DNA from 2 places in the Paenibacillus sp. FSL M7-0896 genome. Region 2 is predicted to be linked to the other one. Evidence: a T-box and tRNA genes for the amino acid it is inferred to sense, from the RefSeq annotation. Region 2 holds a T-box; the other holds one or more tRNA genes.
What was found. The T-box of region 2 lies ahead of lysS (lysine--tRNA ligase). A T-box ahead of a tRNA ligase gene usually reads a tRNA of that ligase, here a tRNA-Lys.
Positions count from the first base shown of each region.

Region 1: it has a tRNA-Lys gene. The T-box ahead of lysS (lysine--tRNA ligase) is inferred to sense a tRNA for this amino acid. The anticodon was not compared.

Region 1 is NZ_CP150250.1:2,073,040-2,076,458, forward strand. Features, by position in the region: gene MKY12_RS08730 (serine hydrolase domain-containing protein) at 1-170, opposite strand, end outside; gene MKY12_RS08735 (amino acid permease) at 303-1,610, shown strand; tRNA gene MKY12_RS08740 (tRNA-Lys) at 1,756-1,828, shown strand; gene MKY12_RS08745 (VOC family protein) at 2,334-2,687, opposite strand; gene MKY12_RS08750 (insulinase family protein) at 2,884-3,419, shown strand, end outside.
Region 2 is NZ_CP150250.1:3,244,931-3,248,349, forward strand. Features, by position in the region: gene MKY12_RS13785 (hypothetical protein) at 270-680, opposite strand; T-box leader at 961-1,227, shown strand; gene lysS (lysine--tRNA ligase) at 1,336-2,898, shown strand; gene MKY12_RS13795 (YebC/PmpR family DNA-binding transcriptional regulator) at 2,993-3,419, shown strand, end outside.

The sequences.
Region 1 (3,419 bases), 1.2 Mb from region 2:
TGGGTATGCAATACCCCGATTCTTGTAGCGTCATAATTCACCTCTGCCGGTGAGCAGTCGGTAATGCCTGGAGTGTACAGCATAAAGGTATATGCCTCCTCGAAGGTTGTGGCGCTGAGCGAACCAGCTATGCCCAGGGAAATACGCCCAGGCTTCAGTATATCTTCCATATAGTGTTAGTTACAATGGGGAGTTTGGTTTATAACCAATTTCTCCGGCTCAAAAAGAGGGGTGAACAGGACAAATAGAGAAATAAAAGCATGATAAATATTTCACAGAACGGAAGGACAATGAATCACATCATGACAACAAAGCCGTTAACCAAAAGTATTACGTTCATGCAAGCCCTGGCCCTGGTGGTCGGGATGATTATTGGATCGGGGATTTTTTTGAAGCCCGGAATTGTATTGAATAATGCGGGTAGCCCATGGATGAGTATTCTGGCCTGGGGTGTTGGAGGGATCATTACCCTGGCTTCGGCGCTGAGTGTGGCGGAGATCGCGGCTGCCATTCCGAAGTCGGGAGGCCTATATACTTATTTAAGTGAATTGTACGGCGGAGTATTCGGTTATCTGCTCGGCTGGGTGCAGGCGGTGATCTCCTATCCGGCTTCTGTGGCGGCGCTGGCCATTGCCTTTGCTACCTATTCCGGTTACTTTCTGCCGTTGAATGCATGGCAGCAGAAGCTGCTTGCCGTGGGTATTCTGGGCTTCATTCTGTTGATGAATGTTATAGCGACGAAGTTCGGCGGGATTATTCAGACGGTGGCTACGGTTGGAAAGCTGATTCCGGTGGCGGGCATTGTGGGCGTCGGGCTGTTCTCGGATCTGGCTCCCGGCTTCGGAGGCATCGGTACAGCGGCTGCGGGTGCAGGCTTCGGGGCTGCGGTGCTCGGCACACTCTGGGCTTATGACGGCTGGATCAGCGTAACCAATATGGCGGGAGAGATCAAAGACCCGGCCAGGACGCTGCCCAAAGTCATTTCGATCGGTGTTATTTTTGTCATCGCCGTGTATGTATTGTTCAATATTGCGGTGTTCCAGGCGCTGCCCTATGACCAGATCGTGTCGTCCCCGACTCCGGGTGCCGATGCAGCAGAGGCGCTGTTCGGTAGCGGCGGCGGAGCCTTTATTACGGCAGGCATTATTGTCTCTGTGCTGGGTGCGCTGAACGGTTATCTCATGACCGCAGCACGGGTGCCGCAGGCGATGGGGGAGCGGGGACAGCTTCCGTTCTCCCGGGTGCTGAGCAGCATTCATCCGAAGTTCCAGACACCGGCGAATGCGCTTGTTTTTCAGAGTATACTGGCCGTGATCTATATCTTCTCCGGGACCTTCAATACGCTGACCGATCTGCTGGTGTTTGTCCTGTGGATCTTCTTCACGATGGGCGTGTTCGGCGTGTTCCTCCTGCGCAGGAAGCTGCCGCCTGTACAAGGCCGCTATCGCGTGCCACTCTATCCGTTCACCCCGATCCTTGGCGTAGCAGGGGGGCTCTATATTCTGGCCAGCACGATCATCAGTGATCCGCTGCGCTCGCTTATTGGGATTGGCATCACGCTTGCCGGACTCCCCGTGTATGTGGTGATGATGCGGAAGAATCGCGTGTAGACAGCTGTTCATAGCCAAGTGTGAGAAACTTTTAATAAAACAGTTGACAGCGCCCGTTCAAAAAAGTATACTATGAAAGTACTTTTGAGCGGACGCAGTCAGCTTAGAGATCATCGTCTAGAAGAATCATACATAGACACCATACGGACTCTTAGCTCAGTTGGTAGAGCAGTAGACTCTTAATCTATTTGTCCAGGGTTCGAGCCCCTGAGAGTCCATCCCTTAAGAAACGGCAGAAATGCCGTTTTTTTGCTGTACAGGAAATTATAATTCCTCCTGTTGTGGACAAGGTGAGTCTACATTTGTGGAAAAGAGCTCTTTGAATGATTCCTAGAGTGACTTGGTTGCTGAATGGGGCTGAAGGGTCGCCGGGAGAGCAGGAGTGTAACTAATTTCATCGGTAAAAGGCTGAATGCTATGCTAAAAACCGAGTACAAACGGCTGGTACAGCGGTATATAGGCCAAATGTATGTGGAAAACAGCATACATTGTGTTCACATGCAGGCGCATGGCTCAAATGTATGTGGAAAACAGCATACATTGTGTTCACATGCAGGCGCATGGCTCAAATGTATGTGGAAAACAGCATACATTGTGCTGGCATGCAGGCGCGTGGGCCAAATGAGGAGCACTATTGCATCTCATTCGGCTCAATCGCAGGCTAAATCAGCAAATCAGGTACACTAGTGCTAGTCCGTGGATAGCAAGCCCATCCGAACGCCGTTACATATGCTCCGCAAGCTGCACTTCGAAGCCGTCTGGGTCCAGAATATAGAAGAAGCGCAGGCTGGGATTCGGCGCGATAGGGCCGCGGGCTACCGGGATTCCTTCCTTAGCAAGTTCGGCCATAGCCTTGTCCAGCGATGCGACCTCGAAGCCTACAGAGACTCCGCACTCCGGCTTCAGCGGCGGGTCACTGCCCTCTATGAGTTCCAGCTTCGGCTGCCCCTCTATCCCCAGCATGACGATCTGCTTCCCTCTGCTCTCGAATCTGCGCTCCACAGGAAGCCCTAGAATCCGGTGATAGAAATCAAGGGAAGCCTCCAAATTGCGTACCCTGAGTGTAATCCAATTCATCGTGAGCTCCATCATGATCCATCCTTTGCTGTACAATTCAATTGCTGCTAAGATAAGCTATCCGCATATTTTAACATATTTGATCAGGAGGTTATAGTAATGAACAAGCCTCTATGCAGCTCATAGTGGAACCCGAAACCCCGGATATGATAAGCTCATGGAATCAGGGCAGCCCTGAACCAAGGAGGGAAAAGTTATGAGCAGCTTAATAGCAGGTGAGGTCTATTCCGGGTTTGAAGTTATACGCAAGGAGTACATACGGGAAATCGAATCCTCCGTATACACGCTGGAGCATCAGCAGAGCGGCGCACGGCTGCTCTATGTACAGAATCAGGATGACAATAAGGTATTCAGTGTCACGTTCCGGACTCCGCCTGCGGACAGCACGGGAGTGTTTCACATTCTGGAGCATTCGGTCCTCTGCGGCTCCGGCAAATTCCCGGTGAAGGAACCGTTCGTTGAGCTGCTGAAGGGCTCGATGAAGACGTTCCTGAACGCTTTTACCTTTGGCGATAAAACGATGTATCCGGTAGCCAGCCAGAATGACCAGGATTTTGCCAATCTGATGGAGGTCTATCTGGACAGCGTCTTTCAGCCGAACATTTACAGTCAGCCGGAGATTTTCGAGCAGGAGGGCTGGCACTATGAGTTGCCCAATTCCGGGGATGAGCTGATCTATAAGGGTGTCGTCTACAATGAGATGAAGGGCTCGTATTCCTCGCCGGTGACGGT
Region 2 (3,419 bases):
GTATATCCCGATCCAGTAGTTGCTGTTTTTCCACTTGTTTACCTGAAACTATTAGAAACGAGGGAAATAAGATACGTTATTCCATTTGTTTGCTGCGGATGGCTTGTGTTCTGTGTGCTTGCAGTTGTAGATCAATAGAATGTTATAAGGCATGCATCTAACTACAAATAACCCTCCTCCAAAGAGAGCTGATCGATTGGGCCATAGGAGCCGGGACATTCGATTCTATTAGTCGCATAGCCCTAAACTTCAATTTTTTTGCTATTCCTTTACATACTGTTGAGAGCTTTTTCTATTTTTACTCCAAACTCTGTTTCGTTTAGCTTGGGTGTTCGAGTTTTTGAATCGACGAGAGGGTAATACAGAACTAAATATTTTCCAGATTGGTAGACAATTGGTGCGTGGGAACTAAGAAGCTGAATACTTTCTTCAAAATGCTTTATTCCACTTTTTCGTTCCTCCTCCGATCCGAAAGCGTAAACTTTTATAATTTCCTCATTACTCAGTTTATAGCTAACAGGTTTAATACCGTCAAGAATGTAGTCGTCAGGTGATTCAATTTGTGTAATGTTTTTTTCAAGGGACATTATGGCTTCATTCACGTTAGAATATTTTTGTTGAGAAGAACAAGCAATAAGAAATAAAAAGCTAATGAAGGTGAAGAATAGATTTTTTTTCATAAATAATCCTCCTTTTTTGTTCAGGACACAGATAAGAAGAGACGAGACCCATCTAATGCAGAAGTTACTAACAAAACTGAGCTTGCCATGTATTCCTTATGATTTTATCAAAAATAGCGAATAAAAGTATGGCATGGGCTTAGAGTGATGAATTTTCTGGAGTTCTGTCTTTGGTTCCAGATGCTCAAGCGAAATCCCTGACAGCTATTATAGGTTATTTTAAATTTAGTAATTGACACATTCTCCCTCCCGCAGTATTATTGCACATAACAACTTACAGCAACAAGCGATGAAGAGAAGAGTAAGCAGGCGGCAGCGTTCACAGAGAGCTCCAGAGTGGTGAAAGGGAGCAGCGAAGCGCCTGATCTGAAAAAAGTCTCCGAGCTGCATAGGGAATTGGGCACAAGTGTCCAAGGATAGTATGCCGGGTTCTCCCGTTACAGAGATAGGGTATAAGCGTCATGGCCGTACCCGAAGAGGCGGATCAGGCAACTTGTCCGTGAACAGAGGTGGTACCACGAAGCTTATCCAAGCTCTCGTCCTCAAGATATTGATCTTGAGGGCGGGAGCTTTTTTGCGTTCACAGGCGGGCAGCTCCGAGCGCAGTCAAGCAGGCTCCAAGTAAGATTCATACTATCAGTAGAGGTGATTCATTATGCATTGGGCAGAAAAAATGGCAAACCGGTTAATCGCGGAGCATCCGCAGCGGCAGACGTATGTATGTGCATCTGGGATCAGTCCGTCCGGGTCCATTCATATCGGGAATTTCCGCGAGGTGGTGACGACTGCATTTGTGGCGAAGGCGCTGCGGCGGGCGGGGAAGGAGGTGCGGTTTATTTTCTCGTGGGATGACTTCGACCGGTTCCGTAAAGTTCCAGCCCATATAGATCCCGGCTTCGCTCATTATATTGGGCTGCCTTATTCGCAGGTGCCTTGTCCGTATGGCTGTCATGCTTCGTATGCGGCACATTTCGAGTCGGAATTCGAGCAGGCGCTCCAGGTATTTGAGATTGAGCCGGAGTTCATTTATCAGAGCCGGGAATACCAGTCAGGCCGTTATCATCCGCAGATCCTGCACGCTCTGCGCCGACGGGGTGAGATATACGATATCCTGATGTCGTTCAAGACAGGTGAGAGTTCGGCGGATGAGCGGGCGGCATTCTATCCCATCCATCTCTATTGCGGGCAATGCGGCAAAGACTCGACTACCATTCTGGATTACAACGACACGGCGGAGACCGTGGCTTACCGCTGCGGCTGTGGTCATTGCGATACCGTACATATTCCGCAGGCGGACAACATCAAGCTGCACTGGAAAATCGACTGGCCGATGCGCTGGCAGCAGGAACAGGTCGTGTTCGAGCCGGGCGGCCGGGACCATTCGTCAGAGACAGGAAGCTATAATGTGGCTGCAGTAATCGCAGAGCAGATCTTCGGGTATCCGCCGCCGGTGTATGAGCCATATGAATTCATCAGCATCAAAGGTAGCTTCGCTAAAATGTCTAGCTCCTCCGGGCACAATTACACTCCAGATGATCTGCTCCGAGTCTACGCCCCGGAGAACATTCTGTTCCTGTTCGCCAAATACCAGCCGAATGCCGCCTTTCATATCGGGCTGGATGAGGATGTGCTGCGCAACTATGCGGAGTTCGAGCGGTATGCTGCGGGAGCACGAGCAGGCACGCTAACGGGCGATCTTGCAGGTGCGCTGGAGCTGTCTCTGCGAAGCGACTCCCCGGTGAGTGCTGGAAGCAACGTTAGCTTCGGCCAGGTAGCCAGTCTGCTTCCCTTAATTAACTTCGACAGGGACAAGCTCCGGGAGATGTTCAACATAAATAATGTGGAGATTGATGAACTCCGGCTTCAGAGGGTGGCGGACCGTGCGGAGTACTGGATCAGGAACTGGATGCCGCACAAGCTGGTGACGATCCAAGCTTCGCCCAACTATGCATATTATCACTCCCTTACTGGAGTGGAACTGAGATGGCTGCGGAGCTTGTGCAGTCTGCTGCGGAGCAGGGAGCTGGACGAGACGCAGCTGATGACCGAAATCTACGCCATTTGCCATCATGAAGACAAAAAGACGATGCGCATCCAACAAAAAAGACTGTTCACCATCATCTATCAGCTGGTGCTTGGTGCAGAGGAGGGGCCGCGTCTGCCTTGGCTAATCCAGGCAGCCGGCACAGAGCAGATGTTGAATCTGCTGGATTTGTGAAGGAGTGTGGACGGCCCTTTACGGGATCGATCGAACAGAGGTATAATATACAAGACTGTTTTTAATCAAATGTTGGAAAGCGAGCGGTAACGATATGGGTCGTAAATGGAATAATATTAAGGAAAAGAAAGCGTCCAAGGATGCGAATACAAGTAAGGTCTACGCCAAGTTCGGGGTAGAAATCTATGTGGCGGCGAAGAAGGGCGAGCCTGATCCGGAATCCAACCGGGCACTGAAGGTCGTTCTGGAGCGTGCCAAGACCTACAATGTACCGAAGGCGATTATTGACCGTGCCCTGGAGAAAGCCAAAGGCAGTGGAGATGAGACCTACGTTGAGCTTCGCTATGAAGGCTTCGGTCCAAGCGGCTCGATGATTGTAGTCGATGCGCTGACGAATAACGTCAACCGTACGGCTCCGCTGGTCCGTTCCACGTTCAGCAAGAACGGCGGCAACATGGGCGTCAGCGGATCGGTTACGTATATGTTCGATCCGACAGCAGTAATCGGGGTAGAAGGCAAAT